4 regions of the Franconibacter daqui genome follow, and region 3 is predicted to be linked to each of the others. Evidence: predicted binding sites of a transcription regulator. Region 3 holds the regulator's gene; each other region holds the start of a gene.
What was found. The regulator PhoB, encoded in region 3, activates phosphate uptake and scavenging genes when phosphate is short. The targets are predictions, from matches to a motif close to CTGTCATAAAACTGNCNNAT.

Region 1 (5,019 bases), 1.7 Mb from region 3:
TATGCCGCAGGTGGCCATCTACCACGCGCCCGATATCAACGCTTTTGCGACGGGCGCGCGGCGAGACGCTTCGCTGGTGGCGGTAAGCACCGGGCTGTTGCAGAACATGAGCCGTGGCGAAGCGGAAGCGGTTATTGCCCATGAGATAAGCCACATCGCGAACGGCGATATGGTGACCATGACGCTGATTCAGGGCGTGGTAAACACCTTCGTTATCTTTATCTCTCGTATTATTGCGCAGATTGCGGCCGGTTTTCTTGGCGGCAACCGCGACGAGGGTGAAGAGAGCAACGGCAACCCGCTTATCTATTTTGCTGTCGCAACCGTACTGGAACTGGTGTTCGGTATTCTTGCAAGCATCATTACCATGTGGTTCTCCCGCTACCGCGAGTTCCACGCCGATGCGGGCTCGGCGAAACTGGTGGGCCGCGAGAAGATGATTGCCGCGCTTCAGCGTCTGAAAACCAGCTATGAGCCGCAGGAAGCCAGCAGCATGATGGCGTTCTGCATTAATGGGAAGTCCAAATCCCTGAGCGAGTTGTTCATGACGCACCCGCCGTTAGATAAACGCATCGAAGCGCTGCGCAGCGGACAGTATCTGAAATAAGCGGACGGAATTGCCGCCGCTGTAAATGAAAAAGCGTGCCTCGGGCACGCTTTTTTTATGCAACGCGCGGTTGAGTAACGCGAAGCCCGCTGATTATCGCGGCGAGCGTCGCCAGCCCGCCTGCGAGCAGCAATGAAGCGTGAGTGCCCGCGCCAGCGAACTGATTGAACATCAGCGCCACCAGCGCCGCGCCGCTGCTCTGCCCAAGCAGGCGCGCCGTACCCAGCATACCGCTGGCACCGCCGCTGCGCTGGCGGGGGGCAGAAGAGATAATCGTGTGGTTGTTAGGAGACTGAAAAAGCCCGAAACCCGCGCCGCACAACACCATACGCCAGATAATGTCGGCATCGGTTGGGTTTTGCGGCAGCAGCGCCAACGCGAAAAGCCCGCAGGCCATTATCGCAAGCCCAGCGGCGCCAAGCAGGCCCGCATGCACTCGTTCAATTAAATGCCCGGCCAGCGGCGCCATCACCATCGTGGCGAGCAGCCATGGCGTCAGCAGCAATCCCGTCTCCACCTCTGAGCGCCCCAACACCGTTTGTAAAAAGAAGGGCAGCGAGACCATTGCCAGCATTTGGGCGCAAAAAGAGCACACCGAGGTGCCGATAGAGAGCGAAAAAAGCGGAATACGCAGCAGATCAATGGGTAATAGCGGTACGGGCAGACGCAACTGACGGCGTACAAAAACAACGCCGACGACCAGCAGCGCCGCCAGTTCAGCAAGCACCCAGCTTAGCGGTTGCCCCTGAGCGAAACCGCTAAGCGCGGTAATAAGCAAGCCGAAAGTCAGCGCATTCATCACGGCGCTCGGCAAATCAAAGCGTTGCTGCATGGCTTTCTGCGGATTTGGCGGCAAAAAGCGTAACGCCAGCACCAGCGCCACGAGCCCAGGCGGAACGTTGATCAAAAATAGCCATTGCCAGTTTGTTACAGAGAGGATAGCCGCAGCAATTGTTGGGCCTGCCGCAGAGGAGACTGCAACAATAAAGGAGTTGATGCCCATGCCCCGGCCCAGATGTCGTGCGGGATAAATAAGACGAATCAGCGCGGTGTTCACACTCATCAGCGCCGCGCCGCCAAAACCTTGCAACACGCGGGCGAAGGTCAGCATCTCCAGACTGTGCGACAGGGCGCAAAATAGCGAGGTCAACGTGAACACTACCAGACCCCACTGATAAACCCTCCGGTAGCCAATCATATCCCCGAGGAAAGAGAGCGAAAGTAGTGAAATGACAATGGCTATCTGGTAAGCGTTGACTATCCAGATGCTACTGGCCGCCGAAGCATACAAATCCTGCGCAATGGTTGGCAGCGCGACATTTGCAATAGCGCCGTCAAGCACTGCCATCATGATCCCGATAGCGATGGTTAAAATCGCCCCATAGCGTTGTGGCAAGGGCAGCCCCTCCGCCACCGGTTTACCCGCAGCGAGCGGTTTTGTTGACACCATAATTCGATGCGTCTCTGTAATAGTGATGGAAAAGAGGAGTTTGACATACTTTATTTCGGTTTTATGTCGCAGATTTGTAACCAACGGGCAGAGATTCATTGCGGCACAAGTAGCGCGAAATTATAATAAAAACCGGTTCTGATTTTTATAAAACAAATGCGATCTGAGGTGATCAATGGCAATCGCAGATTTGGATAAACAACCGGACTCCGTCTCTTCGGTTCTGAAGGTCTTTGGCATTCTTCAGGCTCTGGGCGAAGAACGTGAAATTGGTATCACCGAGTTGTCGCAACGCGTCATGATGTCAAAAAGCACCGTTTACCGCTTTTTGCAGACCATGAAATCGTTGGGTTATGTTGCCCAGGAAGGCGAGTCGGAAAAATATTCTCTGACGTTAAAACTGTTTGAACTGGGCGCGCGCGCTTTACAGAATGTCGATCTTATCCGCAGCGCGGATATTCAGATGCGTGAACTTTCACGTCTTACCAAAGAGACGATTCACCTGGGCGCGCTGGATGAAGACAGCATCGTTTACATCCATAAAATCGACTCTATGTATAACCTGCGCATGTATTCGCGCATTGGCCGCCGTAACCCGCTTTACAGCACGGCGATTGGTAAAGTGTTGCTCGCCTGGCGCGACCGGGATGAGGTAAAGCAGATCCTCTCCGGCGTCGAATACACCCGCAGCACGGCCCGCACTATCACCAGTACCGATGAGCTGCTGACTGTGCTGGATAAAGTGCGTGAGCAGGGGTATGGCGAAGATAATGAAGAGCAGGAAGAAGGGCTGCGCTGCATTGCCGTACCGGTATTCGACCGCTTTGGCGTGGTCATCGCAGGTCTCAGCATCTCCTTCCCGACGCTGCGTTTTTCTGAAGAGCGTCTGCACGAGTATGTAGAAATCCTGCATAACGCCGCCCGCAAAATCTCTGAGCAAATGGGCTACAATAGCTATCCGTTCTGAGAAACAAGCCGCAGCCTGTCTGCGGCTTATTTTTTTAATCCACCACTTTTTCCACTTTATGCAGCAGCGGGCAGGCGGTCACGCCGATTAAGCCGCTGTCGGTATGAATAAACTGCCGGGTCACGACATCGCGGGCAGTCAGATAGCGACACTCCAGTCCCATACCCGCTGCGTTTTCTGTACTGGAAATGATTACCCCATATCCGCTGAACAAAAGAGCCAGCCAGGCCAACGCCAGGAGGCCAGCAAGTCTTACTATTGTCCGCATCCTTTTCTCCTTATATCGTTGTTTTTTATTGAGCCTGCAGCTCTTTACGTTGCGTAACAAGTCGATGATTCCTAAATTAACCACTTAAGGATACAGTGACCTTTGGTTTAAGGTGCATGGGGTAAGCTGCCCTGGTAATGCACAAAAGCGGAGAGGGTAGTGAAAAAATTCAGGTGGGCTATTTTGCTGGCCGTGCTGGTGGCCTGTTTATTGCTATGGACGCAGATGTTGAATGTAATGTGCGATCAGGATGTTCAGTTTTTCAGCGGTATTTGCACGATTAACAAGTTTATTCCCTGGTAAGCGCATTTTTTTCGGAAATGATTTCCTTGGCTGCGGGCAGTGGTAGAATGGCCCGTCTTTCTGAGGTAGCAACATGAACGAATTAATGAACTCCGGCGCATTGAATATCGCTGCGCTTGCTCTTTCTCTGCTGGTTACGCTTGTAGGGCTGATAGTCTGGTTCTTTGTGAACCGGGCAAGCGTCAGAGCCAATGAGCAAATTGAACTGCTCGAAGCGCTGCTCGATCAGCAAAAACGGCAAAACGCCCTGCTGCGGCGTCTTTGTGAAGCCAACGAGCCGGATGCCGCGGCGGCGGAATCTGCGGAAAAACCACAGCCGCCCGCTGATGATTTTGTCCGTCTGGTGGCCGAGCGTTAAACCTACTCTGGCGGAGAAGCTATGGCCTGGCGCAATCCCTGGTTTAATCCTGCCCAACCTCATCACTCGCCTGAAGGTTTTCGTAACCTTTCGCCTGTCGGTCATCAGCCGGGCGACGTCGAGCGCTGGCAGAAAGAGCGGAAAGCCCAGGGGCTTCCGCATCCACCACAGGGCGGTTATGACGCGTTCCTGCAACAGTGGTGGCAAAGAGCGGAAATCAGGGGAGAAGAGGATGGGATGTGGTGGCTTGGCCATGCCTCTTTATTACTGCGCATTAACGGGCTCTACATTCTTACCGATCCGGTTTTTTCGAGGCGTGCGTCGCCGCTGACATTTTACGGGCCATTACGCAAAACGCCGCTGGCGCTGACACCGTCCGAGCTTCCCGCGCTCGACGCCATCTTTATTTCTCATAACCATTACGACCATCTCGATCGCGCCACGGTGCGTCAGCTTCACCGGCGGTTTCCGCAGGTCCAGTTTTTTGTGCCGTTGGGGCTGGGGCGCTGGTTCGCCCGCCTCGGCATAAAAAAAGTGACGGAGCTGGACTGGTGGCAAAGTGTTAGCTGGCAAGGGCTGACGGTAACCTGTGTGCCCGCACAGCACTGGAGCATGCGAACATTATGGGATAGGGATCGCACCTTGTGGTGCGGCTGGGTTGCGCAAAGCAGCGCGCTGCGCTTTTGGTTTAGCGGCGATACGGGCTATATGCCGGAGTTGTTGCAAATTCCTGAGCGCCTCGGCCCGTTGGATGCCGCGGCTATTCCTATCGGCGCTTATGCGCCACGCTGGTTTATGTGGCCCCACCATATGGACCCTGAAAATGCGGTGCGCCTGTGGCAGCAGTTAGGCCGCCCGCTGAGCGTTCCTATTCACTGGGGGGTATTTGAACTTACCGATGAGTCGCTTGACGCGCCGCCGCGAGAGTTGCTGGCTGAGCTGGAAAAGCAGCAAGAAAAGAGCGAAACGTTTTCCCCTCTTAAAATCGGTCAATATTTATCCTTGCCTGGCAATAAGCTTTAATTATTAAACAGGCGCTCACGCATAATAAATTCATGCTTTACTG
Region 2 (5,019 bases), on a different contig from region 3:
TCGTCTCAGGCGCGGCGAAAATCAGCGCGGCGCTGGCGGGCGCCATCTTCGCCAGCAATGCCTGGCGACGGCGGAGAAACTCTACCTGTGTCATTGCACCTCCTGCTGCGTTTTTATTTTAGTGTAGCGTGGGCTTGCGGATTTCCGGCGCGGTTGGCGCGTTGCGCGTAAACGTGTCATGGCACAGCAGCGCCGCTACGCGCACATATTCGATTATCTCCTCCAGCGACATCTCCAGCTCTTCCTGGTCTTCGTCTTCGTCGTAGCCCAGTTGCGCGATGTTGCGCAGATCGTCGATAGCTTCGCCCGTTTCGCCGGCGACCTTATCAAGCTTAGGCTGCGTGACGCCAAGCCCCAGCAGGAAATGGTTCACCCAGCCCGCCAGCGCGTCGGCGCGGTCGAAGACGCTGACGTCGTCGCCTTCCGGCAAATAAAGCTGAAACAGAAAACCGTCATCCTCCAGGTTGTCGCTGGTCGCGGCGTGCATCTCGCGCAGCGCCTGCGCAAGTTGCTGCCCAAACGCCAACCCCTCGTTAGTGAGGTCATGCAGCAGCGGCTGCCAGCTGCTGTCCTGGTTGCCGCCGCACAGCATTCCGCTGATGAGACCGTGCATTTCCGCAGGGGTCAGCCCCACGCCTTGTTGGTTAAGCAACTGGCCGAGCTCGCCGTAGCGAGGCATTTGGTTCTGTATAGACATGCGCATTCATCGTCGTTGAGGGGATATTCATGGTATGCTACCACTCTGGACCCTGGTGATACCAGAAAAGGGCTTGTATCTCCCTATCAGGGTAGCTATAGTGTCGCCCCTTCGCCGCCCCGGAAGGCGCGAACGGCAGGTGAATCAACAGCAGGAAGGTGGAATGTCTGCACAACCAGTCGATATCCAAATTTTTGGTCGTTCACTGCGGGTGAATTGTCCGCCAGAGCAGCGGGATGCACTAAATCAGGCGGCGGAAGATCTGAATCAACGGTTGCAAGATCTGAAAGTTCGCACTAGAGTCACCAATACTGAGCAACTGGTTTTCATCGCGGCGTTGAACGTCTGTTATGAGCTGGCTCAGGAAAAGACCAAAACCCGTGATTACGCAGCCAGCATGGAACAGCGTATTCGGATGCTCCAGCAGACCATCGAGCAAGCATTGCTTGAGCAAGGTCGCATAAGTGAGAGAACGGGACCAAAGTTTGAATAATACTTTATGGTCTACTATGGTAGAGTGACCGTGAAGAAAAAAATTTCTCTGAGATGTTCGCAAGTGGGCCAGTCCCCTGAGCCGATATTTCAAAAAAACAGAATGTGACGCTCCACGGTTGGTGAGCATGCTCGGTTCGTCCGAGAAGCCTGAAAACCGTGACGACGCATTCACCTTGAACCGCGGGTTCAAGGGTTACAGCCTACGGCGGCATCTCGGAGATTCCCCACTTTTACTACCATGACGCAACGGCCAGTTACTCCCGAACTCAGACAGCAAATCCGCAAAGAAATCCGTCAGTTACGCCGTGCTATTACGCCCGAACAGCAAACGCGATTTGCTCAACAGGCCGCTGCCCGAATGATGGCTTATGCGCCCGTGGTGGAAGCGAAAACCGTAGCGGCGTTTCTCTCTTTTGATGGCGAACTCGATACCCGCCCGCTGATAGAAGGACTCTGGCGCGCCGGTAAGCACGTTTACCTGCCTGTGCTTCACCCCTTCAGTCCCGGTAATCTGCTTTTTCTGCGCTACTTTCCGCACAGCGAACTGATGCTGAATCGTCTGAAAATTTACGAGCCGCCGCTCGATGTCCGCCACGTGTTGCCGCTAAGCGAACTGGATGTGCTGGTCACGCCGCTGGTCGCTTTTGACGCACAGGGGCAACGTCTTGGCATGGGCGGCGGCTTTTACGACCGTACACTGCAAAACTGGCGCAGCCATGAGCTGTGGCCGGTGGGTTACGCCCATGATTGCCAGCAGGTGGCCTCGCTTCCCGTTGAAGAATGGGATATCCCGCTGCCCGCCGTCGTCACGCCTGAAAAGATCTGGACGTGGTAAGCGCCCAACAAAAAGCCCGCCGAAGCGGGCTTTTTTATGGCTCTTTTATCAGTACAGCAGACGAGCGCGAATGGTGCCTGCAATCGCCTTCATGCTTTGCAGCGCTTTGTTCGCCACATCTTCTTCGGCATCAATGTCGATAACCACATAACCCATCTGCGGCGTGGTTTGCAGGAACTGGGCGGCAATGTTAATGCCCTGCTCGGCGAAGATCTGGTTGATAGCGGTCAGCACGCCAGGACGGTTTTCGTGAATATGCAGCAGGCGGCTTACCGTGCCGCCGTGCAGCGGCAGCGAAACTTCCGGGAAGTTAACGGCAGAGAGCGTTGAACCGTTGTCGGAGTATTTCACCAGCTTGCCCGCGACTTCGAGACCGATGTTCTCCTGCGCTTCCTGCGTGGAGCCGCCGATGTGCGGCGTCAGAATAACGTTATCGAATTCGCACAGGGGGGAGTTGAACGGATCGCTGTTAGTGGCAGGCTCCGTCGGGAAAACGTCAATCGCCGCGCCCGCGAGGTGCTTGCGCGACAGCGCGTCGCACAGCGCCGGGATATCAACCACGGTGCCGCGCGCGGCGTTGATCAGCAGCGCGCCCGGCTTCATCAACGAGAGCTGTTCTGCGCCAATCATATTTTTCGTTGAGGCGTTTTCCGGCACGTGCAGGCTGACCACATCGCTCATGTTCAGCAGATCGGAAAGATGCTGAACCTGCGTGGCGTTACCAAGCGGCAGTTTGCTTTCAATGTCGTAGAAATAAACATGCATGCCCAGCGCTTCCGCCAGGATGCCCAACTGGGTGCCGATGTGGCCGTAGCCGATGATGCCAAGCTTTTTGCCGCGCGCTTCATAAGAGCCCGCCGCCTGTTTGTTCCAGATGCCGCGGTGCGCTTTGGCGTTCGCTTCCGGAATGCCGCGCAGCAGCAGCAGCAGTTCGCCGATCACCAGCTCCGCTACGGAACGGGTATTAGAAAAAGGCGCGTTAAAGACCGGAATACCGCGTTTCGCCGCCGCGTTCAGGTCAACCTGATTGGTGCCGATGCAGAAGCAACCTACCGCTACCAGTTTTTCCGCTGCGGCGAAAATCTCTTCGGTCAGATGGGTACGGGATCGCAGGCCAATAAAGTGAGCGTCACGGATCGACTCTTTCAGCGCATCGCTGTCCAGCGCGCCTTTGTGGTATTCGATATTGGTATAACCCGCTGCGCGCAGGCTATCGATGGCTTTCTGGTGCACGCCTTCCACCAGCAAGAATTTAATTTTGTCTTTCTCCAGTGATACTTTTGCCATTTCCCGACCCTGTCTTGTCTTATCAGATTGTGTACTGAGCAATAAGTCAGCCTTCTGCCAACATATCAAAATTTGCGGGTCCGGCAATATGAACGTTTGCGTCAGCGTCCTGAAGAAAAGTCACGCAGTGCAGAAAGGCAGAAGAAAATATTGTGTGGCAGAAATATGACGGCAGAAATGGAAAAGCAGAGACGACGAATGTGACATATGTCACCAAATTTCGCGGTTAAGATTTTTTTACCCTGGCGGGGCGCGCGAGCGCCCCGGTCAGATCATTTCACGATGGTCTTGACACCTTCCGACGTGCCGATAAGCGCAACGTCCGCGCCGCGGTTAGCAAAAAGGCCCACGGTGACGACGCCTGGAATCGCGTTGATCGCATTCTCCAGCGCAACAGGCTCCATGATAGAGAGGCCGTGGACATCCAGAATGACGTTGCCGTTATCGGTCACCACGCCCTGGCGGTATTCCGGACGGCCGCCCAGTTTCACCAGCTGACGGGCTACTGCGCTTCGCGCCATCGGGATAACCTCAACCGGCAGCGGGAAGTTGCCGAGGATATCGACCTGCTTTGACGCATCGGCGATACAGATGAACTTTTCCGCCACCGAGGCGATGATTTTTTCACGCGTCAGCGCCGCGCCGCCGCCTTTAATCATTTGCATCTGGCCGTTTATCTCATCAGCGCCGTCGACATAAATGCCGAGCGAATCCACCTCGTTGAGATCGTAAACGTGAATGCCGAGACTTTTCAGTTTGGCGGTGGAAGCGTCCGAGCTTGATACCGCGCCATCAATCTGATTTTTGATGGTGCCGAGCGCGTCGATAAAATGCGCCGCCGTGGAGCCGGTGCCCACGCCGACAATCGTTCCCGGCTGCACATACTGAAGCGCGGCCCAGCCCACTGCTTTTTTCAGTTCATCCTGCGTCATGATCTTTTGCCTGTGTGTGAAAACTGTGGCGCATTATAGAACAGGCTCGCTGAAAAAGACTCCTTCCGTCAGGCATACTGCTCCGATGATTGCGGTTTCTGCCTGTGCCTGGCAAAAATTTATGTCATAGTGCGAAACATTACGATTCAGGAGCATGCTAAAAAGATGAAACGCCCGGACTACAGGACACTACAGGCGCTGGATGCGGTCATTCGTGAACGCGGGTTTGAGCGCGCCGCGCAAAAGCTGTGTATCACCCAGTCCGCCGTGTCGCAACGCATCAAGCAACTGGAAAACATGTTTGGCCAGCCTTTGCTGGTTCGCACCGTGCCGCCGCGCCCTACCGAACAGGGCCAGAAGCTGCTGGCGTTGCTGCGTCAGGTGGAGTTGCTGGAGGATGAATGGCTCGGCGACGAACAGACGGGCGCGACTCCGCTTCTGCTGTCGCTGGCGGTCAACGCCGACAGTCTGGCTACCTGGCTGTTGCCTGCGCTGGCGCCGGTACTGGTCGACTCCCCTATTCGCCTTAACCTGCAAGTGGAGGATGAAACCCGCACGCAGGAACGTTTACGCCGGGGCGAAGTGGTGGGCGCGGTAAGTATCCAGCCGCAGGCGCTGCCAAGCTGCCTCGTAGATAAGCTCGGCGCGCTCGACTACCTGTTTGTCGCCTCGAAGGCGTTTGCCGAACGCTACTTTCCCAACGGCGTCACCCGCGCTTCGCTGTTAAAAGCGCCTGCGGTGGCGTTCGACCATCTCGACGATATGCATCAGGC
Region 3 (5,019 bases):
AGGGACACCAGGATGACCAGCGCGAAGTAGATAAGGCTGTAGATGAACAGCGGCAGCGCGCCGTCGCCAGTCAGCGGGGCGATGCCCACTTCAAAAGAGACGGTGGCGGTGCGCGGCGTGGCGAACAGCGGGCCGACGGCCAGATAGGCGACGGTGGCGAGCAGAATGCCTGCGCCGCGGCCAATCGGGGTACTGAGGCTATCGATGCCGCCGCCTACGCGGGCGAGTGCCACCACGGTCAGCACCGGCAGGCCCACTGCGGTAATCAAAAAGCCCAGCGCGGCGGTCCAGACGTGTTCACCCGCCTGCAACCCCACCATGGGAGGGAAAATGATATTGCCCGCGCCAACGAATAACGCAAAGGTCATAAAGCCCAGTGCGATAATGTCGCGCGTTGTTAACTTGTGGGTCATAAGATTTACTGCCTGTGGATGTGGTGTTGAAATCGTTGAAATTATTACGTTCGCCGCATGACGAAACGCGGCCATTTCAGACAAAAGACAGCGGGATATGCTTCCCGATTGCGTTGGCGAAGAATTGTTTTTCGATTAACCACGCAAATTCAGTCGGTCTGCCAACGGCAGGGGCGCAATTTAAACGCTTATAACGTTTGAAGGCAATACGGGATCGCAAAACCAGACTATTATTCTGCATGGACCATCAGACATAGTGGGAAACGCTAAGATATAAAAATAGCACCACCTTTTCGTGCGAACAAAAAATAATCAACAGAGTAAGTGCGGCATAAGAAAACGTAATAGAAGAAAAAAAGGCCAGTCAGACTGGCCTTTGGCAAGCAGCGTTTACACCATGAAGGGAATTACTCGGCGAGCGCTTTCTCTTTGGCAATCAGCCGTTCGGGCAACAGAAAGGAAAAACGGGCGCCTTTGCCGGGCGCGCTGTCGATTTCAAGCCGCGCGTCGTGGTGGCTGATGGCGTGCTTGACTATCGCAAGCCCAAGGCCGCTGCCGCCCGTCTGGCGTGAACGGGCCTTATCCACGCGGTAGAAACGCTCCGTCAGACGCGGAATATGCTCCGCCGCAATGCCCGGCCCGTCATCCTCCACGCTAAACAGCGCGCCGTGCGGCGCACGCTGCCAGCGCACGGTAATATGCGTGCCTTCCGGCGTATGGTTCACGGCGTTATAGACCAGGTTAGACATCGCGCTGCGCAGCTGTTCTTCATTGCCCAGCACCTTAAGCGTGGCGTCAACATCAAAAGTCAGCGTATGGCGCTGCTGGCTGAGGGTTGCCGCCTCGCGCTCCACCACGCGCAGCATCATCGGCACGTCGACTTTTTCATTCAACTGCAGCGCGGGCGACGCTTCAATTTTCGACAGCGTCAGCAGCTGTTTCACCAGCCCTTCCATACGGGACGTTTGCTCGCGCATGGTATGCAGCGCTTTGTCCCGCAGCGGCCCTTCCAGCGTCTGCTCCTGCATCATCTCCAGGTAGCCCTGCAATACCGTCAACGGCGTACGCAATTCATGGCTGACGTTAGCGAAGAAGTTACGCCGCGCGCCTTCGAGCTGGTGCATCTGCGTCACGTCGCGCGCCACCATCAGCCACTGCTGTTCGCTGTAGGGCATAACGCGAAACTCAAGATGACGGCCGTTGTTCAGCACCAGATTAAGCGGGCGGGTGAAGTTTTTTTCGCGCAGGTAGCGGGTGAACTCCGGGTAGCGCAGCAGGTTGAGGATATTCTGGCCGTTGTCGTCCGGCCAGCGCAGGTTAAGGAGCTGCTGCGCCAGACCGTTGCACCAGAAGATAGTGCCCTCTTCAGTGGTCAGGATCACCGCATCGGGCAGCGATTCGGCGCCGCTGCGAAAGCGCTTGATAAGATTGCCAAGCTCCCGGCGGCGCTTTTTATTGCGCAACTGCATCTGGTGCAGCCCGTACAGCAGCGGCTCCCAGCTTCCTCTTCCCGGCGGCGGCGTCATGCTGCGATCGACCCATAACCACCAGGAGAGACGCAGCAGGTTCCAGTAATGCCAGATAAGCAGCCCGGTCACCGCCGCCAGTAAAAACCAAGCCAGATAGCCGAAAAACGCCCCGAGGATCAGCGCCGGGAGACAACACAACACCAGCTCCAGAGCCAGCCTTTTCCATGACAGCCGTTCGAGCACGGTCACACTCCAGGTTATGAGTTAAAAACGGGTTGAGAAACGATACCCCGTACCGCGCACCGTCTGCACCATTCTGTCATGCCCGCTGTGCTCCAGCGCCTTGCGCAGGCGGCGGATATGCACATCCACCGTACGATCTTCGACATACACATTGGTACCCCAGACATGGTTCAGCAGTTGCTCACGGCTGTAAACACGCTCCGGGTGCGTCATAAAGAAGTGTAAAAGCTTAAATTCGGTCGGCCCCATGTCCAGCGGATTTTCGCCGGTCATGACGCGGTGAGAGGTCGGGTCCAGGCTCAGGCCCTGCATCTCGATAACCTCTTCCACCGCCATAGGCGAGATGCGGCGCATAACGGCTTTGATGCGCGCCACCAGCTCTTTTGGCGAGAACGGCTTGGTGATGTAATCGTCCGCGCCGGTCTCCAGCCCGCGTACGCGGTCCTCTTCTTCACCGCGCGCGGTCAGCATCATCACCGGGATATCGCGGGTCATCGCTTCGCGCTTGAGGTGCTTAATAAACTGAATGCCCGAACCGCCGGGCAGCATCCAGTCGAGCAGGACCAGATCGGGCCAGGGTTCGTTGAGCTGGTTTACCGCACTGTCATAATCTTCAGCTTCAACGGGCTGGAAGCCGTTTTGCTCGAGCACAAAACAGACCATTTCACGAATCGGTGCTTCATCTTCTACGACCAGAATACGTCTCGCCATAATTAGCCCTGTAATATAAAGTCAACATTATCCAATGCGGCGCCATTATGCGTCAGATTTATGACAGATTTATGAAAAGATGACCGTCTGATGACTCCCTCAGCGGCATTTATGACACCCGTCCGGCAAGCCGTTCAGGACACCAGCCCGCCTGCTTGTTTATAATCACCCTCTTGCTTTTTCGCCACAGGGAAATCTATGCGCATCCTCCACACTTCCGACTGGCATCTTGGTCAGAATTTTTATACCAAAAGCCGCGCCGCCGAGCATCAGGCCTTTCTCGACTGGCTGCTGGAGGCCGCGGTGGAACATCAGGCAGACGCCATCATCGTGGCGGGGGATATTTTCGACACCGGCTCGCCGCCAAGCTACGCGCGCGAGCTTTATAACCGCTTCGTGGTGAAGCTGCAGGCCACGCAGTGTCAGCTAATTGTGCTGGCGGGCAACCATGACTCGGTGGCGACGTTAAATGAATCCCGCGAGCTGCTCGCCTGCCTGAACACCCGCGTTATCGCCAGCGCCCAGCAGGATCCGGCAAGCCAGGCGATTATCCTTAACCGTCGCGACGGCGCGCCCGGCGCGGTGCTCTGCCCTATTCCGTTTCTGCGCCCGCGCGATATCCTGCGCAGCCGCGGCGGCCAGTCCGGCAGTGAAAAACAGCAGCAGTTGCTGGAGGCTATCACGCAGCATTACGAACAGTGCTACAACGCCGCCTGCGCCCTGCGCGGCGAACAAGCGCTGCCCATCATCGCCACCGGCCACCTCACCACGGTGGGCGTGACCAAAAGCGACGCGGTACGCGATATCTACATCGGCACGCTGGACGCTTTTCCCGCTCACCTCTTCCCGGCGGCGGATTACATCGCGCTCGGCCACATTCACCGCGCCCAGAAGGTGGCGGCAAGCGACCATATTCGCTACAGCGGCTCGCCCATCGCCCTGAGCTTTGATGAAACAGGTAAAGAAAAAAGCGTCTTTCTGGTGGAGTTCACGCAGGGCAAGCTGCGCGACGTGACCGCGCTGCCGGTGCCGGTAAGCCAGCCGCTCGCGGTGGTAAAAGGCACGCTTGAGGAGATTGCCCAGGCGCTGAACCAGTGGCGCGACGCGCCCGCCGGGCCGAAAGTGTGGCTTGATATTGAAATCGCTACCGAACAGTTCCTGCACGACATGCAGCGCCAGATAACCCAGCTCACCGAAAACCTGCCGGTGGAAGTGGTGCTGCTGCGCCGCAGCCGCGAGCTGCGCGAGAAAAACCTCGGTACGCTGCAAACCGAAACGCTGAGCGAGCTGGGCGTTGAGGAGGTTTTTGAGCGCCGTTTGCAGCAGGAACAGCTGGAAGAAGAGGAAGCGCGGCGGCTGCGCACCCTCTTCGCGCAAACGCTGGAAAGCCTGCATCAGGAGGAAGAGGCGTGAAAATACTCAGCCTGCGGTTAAAAAACCTCAACTCGCTTAAGGGCGAATGGAAAATCGACTTTACCGCCGAACCCTTCGCCAGCAACGGCCTGTTCGCCATCACCGGCCCGACCGGCGCGGGGAAAACCACGCTGCTGGATGCCATTTGCCTTGCGCTTTATCACCAGACGCCGCGCCTGAACACTATTTCACAGACGCAAAACGACCTGATGACCCGCGATACCGCCGAGTGCCTGGCGGAGGTGGAGTTTGAAGTAAAAGGGGTGGCCTACCGCGCTTTCTGGAGCCAGTACCGCGCCCGCAACCAGCCGGACGGCAAGCTCCAGGCGCCGCGCGTGGAGCTGGCGCGCTGCGATTCGGGCAAAATCCTCGCCGACAAAGTAAAAGACAAGCTCGATCGCATCGCCACCCTGACTGGCCTCGACTACGACCGTTTCACCCGCTCGATGATGCTCTCCCAGGGGCAGTTCGCCGCCTTTCTGAATGCCGACGCCAAAGACCGCGCCGAACTGCTGGAAGAGCTGACCGGCACCGAGATTTATGGTCAGGTTTCCGCCCGCGTGTTTGAACAGCATAAGCTCGCCAAAGCGGAGCTGGAAAAACGGGAAGCGCAGGCCCAGGGAGTGAAATTGCTGAGCGATGAAGAGCAACAACAGTTGCGCTCAGGTTTGCAGGCGCTTACTGATGAAGAAAATGCGCTGCTGTCTCGCCAGCAGCAGACGCAGCGCCAGTACGAATGGCTCACGCACGCCGCGAAGCTTGAGCAGGCG
Region 4 (5,019 bases), 360 kb from region 3:
TATGCGCAGGGCGATATCGAAGCGCTGCCCTTCGCCAGTGAAAGCTTTGACCTGGTCTGGAGCAACCTGGTGGTGCAGTGGTGTGAAAACCTCTCACGGGGGCTGGGCGAACTTTATCGCGTAACCCGCTCCGGCGGGCGCATCGCCTTCAGCACGCTGGTGGAAGGATCGCTGCCGGAGTTGCATCAGGCGTGGCGGGCGGTGGATGAAAACCCGCACGCCAACCGCTTTTTATCCGCCGACGCGATAGCCCGCGCCTGCCCGGAAAGCCGCGTGGCGCTCTTTCAGGAGCGCATTACCCTGACTTTTCCGGACGCCTTAAGCGCCATGCGGTCGCTCAAAGGCATTGGCGCGACGCATCTGCATGACGGGCGGCAAAACCGCACCCTGACGCGCCGGGAGCTGCAGCGGCTGACGCTCGCCTGGCCGCAGCGAGCGGGCGGTTTCCCGCTCTCGTACCATCTGATTTTTGGAGTGATTGAACGTGACTGAACGCTGGTTTATTACCGGTACCGATACCGAAGTGGGCAAAACCGTGGCGAGCTGCGCGCTGTTGCAGGCGGCGGCGCTTGTGGGCTACCGCACCGCAGGCTACAAGCCGGTGGCGTCCGGCAGCGAGATGACGCAAGAGGGGGTTCGCAACAGCGACGCGCTGGCCCTGCAGCGCCACAGCAGCGTGGCGTTGCGCTATGAACAGGTTAATCCGCTCACCTTTCTGGAACCCACATCGCCGCATATCGTAAGCCAGGAAGAGGGCAGACCGATTGATTTCGCTACGCTCTCCGCCGGGCTTGCCGCGCTGGAGCCGCTCGCCAACTGGGTGCAGGTGGAAGGTGCCGGCGGCTGGTTTACGCCGCTTTCGCAAACCACCACTTTCGCCGACTGGGTCGTGAAGGAGCAATTGCCCGTGATTCTGGTCGTAGGCGTGAAGCTTGGCTGCATCAACCATGCGCTGCTTACCGCCCAGGCGGTCGCGGCGGCCGGGCTGCCGCTCGCGGGCTGGATTGCCAACGACGTGCAGCCGCCTGGCAAACGGCATCAGGAGTATATGGCGACGCTTAAAAGACTGCTGCCTGCGCCGTGTCTTGGGGAGATCCCGTGGCTTGGGGAGCGGGCCGAGCATCAGCCGCTCGGCCGTTATCTTTCGCTGGAGGCGCTGAAGCGGCGCTAAAGCGGCGCTAAAGCGGCGCCAGGCTTTACGGCGTTATCCAGTGCGCCAGCTTTTCGTTATCAAGCTGCGCCACGCTCCCCCGGGCGACGGCGCGGCCGCGATGCAGCAGGCAGAAGCGGTCTGCTACCCGTCGAATGAACGACAGCTGCTGTTCCACCAGCAGCACGGTCAGGCCGAAATCGCGGTTTAAGCGCACTATCAGCAGGCTTAGCTTTTGAATCACATTCTGACCGGCGCCGCGCGTCGGCTCGTCCAGAATAAGCAGCCTGGGCTGGTTTACCAGCGCCCGGGCGAGCGCCAGCTGCTGCTGGTTATCGCCCGACAGCTCGCCGCCGCGCGCATGACGCAGCGCGTAAAGATCGGGGAAAAGATCGAAAATCATCTCCGGCAGCGGGCCTGGCTTATCCGCCGCCGCCAGCATGGCGATGCGCAGGTTTTCCTCAACGGTAAGCTGCGAGAAAATGCGCCTGTCCTGCGGCAGGAAGCTGATGCCGAGCGCGGCGCGGTGTTCTGGCGGCATCGTTAACAGCTCTTCCGGCGGCTTACCCGCCTCGCGCCACGTAATGCTGCCGCTCTGCACGGGCAGGTAGCCTGCAATACAATTCACAAGCGTCGTCTTACCCATACCCGGCGCGCCCATCACGCAGGTGCATTCGCCCGGCAGCAAATCTAAATCGACATTCCACAGCGTGTGCTGCGTGCCGTAGTACTGATTCACAGCACGTAAACTCAACATAGCAAACTCCTTTCTGAGAGGGTGAAGAGATAATCACTTCGCTGACTGCGCAGCGTTACGAGCGTTTTATTCACCAGATCACCAGCATCCTGCGTCGCTTCTCCCAAACAGGGAGAAAGGGTCGAGTTCCGGTACGGTTACGTTGCAATTCTCTTGCCAGCGCCGGAATCCGGGGCGAAATATCGTGTTCTTTGAGATTAAGCTGATAAAAAAGGGTGGGTGAGCGATCCTAGGCTAGCACTTTATCTGAAGGGTGCACTTTAAGGGTGCCTGAGAAGGGAGGAAACTCGCCGCCCTGGTGCAGCGCTGCGTTTAATTTTTAATCTATTGCCGGGCGTTATGTGACCATAATCACGTCTGGACGCTGAACAAAAAGTGCCAAAAGACGTCTAAAGCCGACAAGAAAAAATTTTTTCCGCCTCGTTACACAAAATGCAGGGTTTTCGCGGAGCGGCGCAGACAATGGCTTGAGGGTAGTTATCCACTATTCCTGTGGATAACCTTGTGCATTAGAGTTAGAAAACACTCGGCAAGCGAGAGCGGATGCGGGTTCCCGCCGGATTGACGCGAAAGCCGTCTCAAAAAAATATCGCTTAATTTACAGCAGTTTAAATAAAATCAATGGCCGTCAGAAAAGTGTCACCTGCTGCAATAAAACTATCACAGCCTCGCTTGACAAATGTTAAAAGGGCAAAACTTTTGGGGATAACCGCGTTCCGCTGGTTTTTTCTTCAGCTGGCAGGGGAAATAAAGCAGACCAGACGGCGGAAACGGTGCGTAACAAAATATTGCTTACCTGACACTGGTTTTTCATACAGTATTTAGTGCTGGCAAAAATTTCGCCTGCGAGTAAAATTACACCTCCGGCCCGCCCAAATCTGCATCAGGTAGTCATTTCATGAGTAAACCTTTCAAACTCAATTCCGCTTTTAAACCCTCTGGCGACCAGCCGGAGGCGATTCGTCGTCTGAAAGAGGGGCTGGAAGATGGTCTGGCTCACCAGACGCTGCTTGGCGTAACCGGTTCGGGGAAAACCTTTACCGTGGCCAACGTGATTGCCGACCTGCAGCGTCCGACGATGGTGCTGGCGCCGAATAAAACGCTGGCGGCGCAGCTGTATGGCGAAATGAAAGAGTTCTTCCCGGATAACGCCGTGGAATATTTCGTCTCGTACTACGACTACTATCAGCCTGAAGCCTACGTGCCGAGCTCCGACACCTTTATTGAAAAAGATGCGTCGGTGAACGAACACATCGAACAGATGCGCCTTTCCGCGACCAAAGCGCTGCTGGAGCGCCGCGACGTGGTGGTCGTGGCGTCGGTCTCCGCCATTTATGGTCTGGGCGACCCCGATTTGTATCTGAAGATGATGCTGCACCTCACGAAGGGCATGATAATCAACCAGCGCGATATCCTGCGCCGTCTGGCGGAGCTGCAATACACCCGCAACGACCAGGCGTTCCAGCGCGGCACCTTCCGCGTACGCGGTGAAGTAATAGATATTTTCCCGGCGGAATCCGATGACCTGGCGCTGCGCGTAGAACTCTTTGACGAAGAAGTGGAGCGCCTGTCGCTGTTTGACCCGCTTACCGGCACGGTAGAGTCGGTTATCCAGCGTTTCACCGTCTATCCGAAAACGCACTACGTTACGCCGCGCGAGCGCATTGTGCAGGCGATGGAAGAGATAAAAGTCGAGCTGGCGGACCGCCGCAAGGTGCTGCTCGCCAATAACAAGCTGCTGGAAGAACAGCGCCTGACCCAGCGCACCCAGTTTGACCTCGAAATGATGAACGAGCTGGGCTATTGCTCCGGCATCGAAAACTACTCGCGCTATCTCTCGGGGCGCGGACCGGGCGAGGCGCCGCCGACCCTGTTTGATTACCTGCCGGCCGACGGCCTGCTGGTGATTGACGAATCGCACGTTACTATTCCGCAGATTGGCGGCATGTATCGCGGCGACCGGGCGCGTAAAGAGACGCTGGTGGAGTATGGCTTCCGTCTGCCTTCCGCGCTGGATAACCGTCCGCTGAAATTTGAAGAGTTTGAAGCGCTGGCGCCGCAGTCGATCTACGTATCGGCGACGCCTGGCAACTATGAACTGGAAAAATCGGGCGGCGAAATCGTCGACCAGGTGGTGCGCCCGACAGGGCTGCTTGATCCGATTATCGAAGTGCGTCCGGTGGCGACCCAGGTGGACGACCTGCTGTCGGAAATCCGCAAGCGGGTGGCCATCAACGAGCGCGTGCTGGTGACAACATTAACCAAGCGCATGGCGGAAGATCTTACCGAATACCTGGAAGAGCATGGCGAGAAGGTGCGCTATCTGCACTCCGACATCGACACGGTGGAGCGCATGGAGATCATCCGCGACCTGCGTCTGGGGGAATTTGACGTGCTGGTGGGCATCAACCTGCTGCGTGAGGGGCTGGATATGCCGGAAGTATCGCTGGTGGCGATTCTGGATGCGGACAAAGAGGGCTTCCTGCGCTCCGAACGTTCGCTGATTCAGACTATCGGCCGCGCGGCGCGTAACGTTAACGGCAAGGCGATTCTGTACGGCGATAAAATTACGCCGTCGATGGCGAAAGCGATTGGCGAAACGGAGCGGCGTCGCGAGAAGCAGCAGCGTTATAACGAAGAGCACGGCATTGTGCCGCAGGGCCTGAACAAGAAGGTGGTGGATATTCTGGCGCTTGGCGAAAGCATCGCCAAAACTAAGCCGAAGGGCCGTGGCAAAGGCCGCAGCGTAGCCGATGTGGAAGCGGCGGAGCTGGCGCTGACGCCAAAAGCGCTGCAGCAAAAAATTCACCAGCTGGAGGCGCAGATGCTGCAACATGCGCAAAACCTGGAGTTTGAAGAAGCCGCGCAGATCCGCGACCAACTGCATCAGCTGCGCGAGCTGTTTATCGCCGCGTCCTGATTGCCTTTCTGAAGAAGGCAAAGGCGTCTTTTGTGGCGTTGAGCGGCGGCTTACAAAAAAGGCGGGTGGCCATGAGCTCACCCGCCTTTTCCGTTACGGCTAACCACGCTAAACCTTATCCCAACTCCTGAATCGCTTTTTCCAGCGCAATGCGCAGCAGATGGCGGTCGTGGCGATGCGGGATGTCGGTCG

Region 1: kdgR (DNA-binding transcriptional regulator KdgR) is a predicted target of PhoB. The motif match lies at 2,108-2,127, and genes of this name have one in related genera.
Region 2: serA (phosphoglycerate dehydrogenase) is a predicted target of PhoB. The motif match lies at 3,467-3,486, and genes of this name have one in related genera.
Region 4: uvrB (excinuclease ABC subunit UvrB) is a predicted target of PhoB. The motif match lies at 2,533-2,552, and genes of this name have one in related genera.

Annotation. Positions count from the first base shown of each region.
Region 1 is NZ_BMKJ01000001.1:1,914,420-1,919,438, reverse strand. It holds gene htpX (protease HtpX) at 1-607, shown strand, start outside; gene IEX01_RS09085 (MFS transporter) at 663-2,057, opposite strand; gene kdgR (DNA-binding transcriptional regulator KdgR) at 2,233-3,024, shown strand; gene IEX01_RS09075 (YobH family protein) at 3,059-3,292, opposite strand; gene mgrB (PhoP/PhoQ regulatory lipoprotein MgrB) at 3,452-3,595, shown strand; gene IEX01_RS09065 (YebO family protein) at 3,669-3,953, shown strand; gene IEX01_RS09060 (MBL fold metallo-hydrolase) at 3,975-4,976, shown strand.
Region 2 is NZ_BMKJ01000002.1:394,536-399,554, reverse strand. It holds gene pepP (Xaa-Pro aminopeptidase) at 1-94, opposite strand, end outside; gene IEX01_RS11195 (YecA/YgfB family protein) at 119-697, opposite strand; gene zapA (cell division protein ZapA) at 861-1,190, shown strand; RNA gene ssrS (6S RNA) at 1,233-1,416, shown strand; gene IEX01_RS11180 (5-formyltetrahydrofolate cyclo-ligase) at 1,431-2,027, shown strand; gene serA (phosphoglycerate dehydrogenase) at 2,076-3,314, opposite strand; gene rpiA (ribose-5-phosphate isomerase RpiA) at 3,587-4,246, opposite strand; gene argP (DNA-binding transcriptional regulator ArgP) at 4,412-5,019, shown strand, end outside.
Region 3 is NZ_BMKJ01000001.1:181,090-186,108, reverse strand. It holds gene brnQ (branched-chain amino acid transporter carrier protein BrnQ) at 1-413, opposite strand, end outside; gene phoR (phosphate regulon sensor histidine kinase PhoR) at 821-2,125, opposite strand; gene phoB (phosphate response regulator transcription factor PhoB) at 2,147-2,836, opposite strand; gene sbcD (exonuclease subunit SbcD) at 3,035-4,249, shown strand; gene sbcC (exonuclease subunit SbcC) at 4,246-5,019, shown strand, end outside.
Region 4 is NZ_BMKJ01000001.1:538,733-543,751, forward strand. It holds gene bioC (malonyl-ACP O-methyltransferase BioC) at 1-492, shown strand, start outside; gene bioD (dethiobiotin synthase) at 485-1,171, shown strand; gene IEX01_RS02615 (ABC transporter ATP-binding protein) at 1,197-1,907, opposite strand; gene uvrB (excinuclease ABC subunit UvrB) at 2,806-4,827, shown strand; gene yvcK (uridine diphosphate-N-acetylglucosamine-binding protein YvcK) at 4,943-5,019, opposite strand, start outside.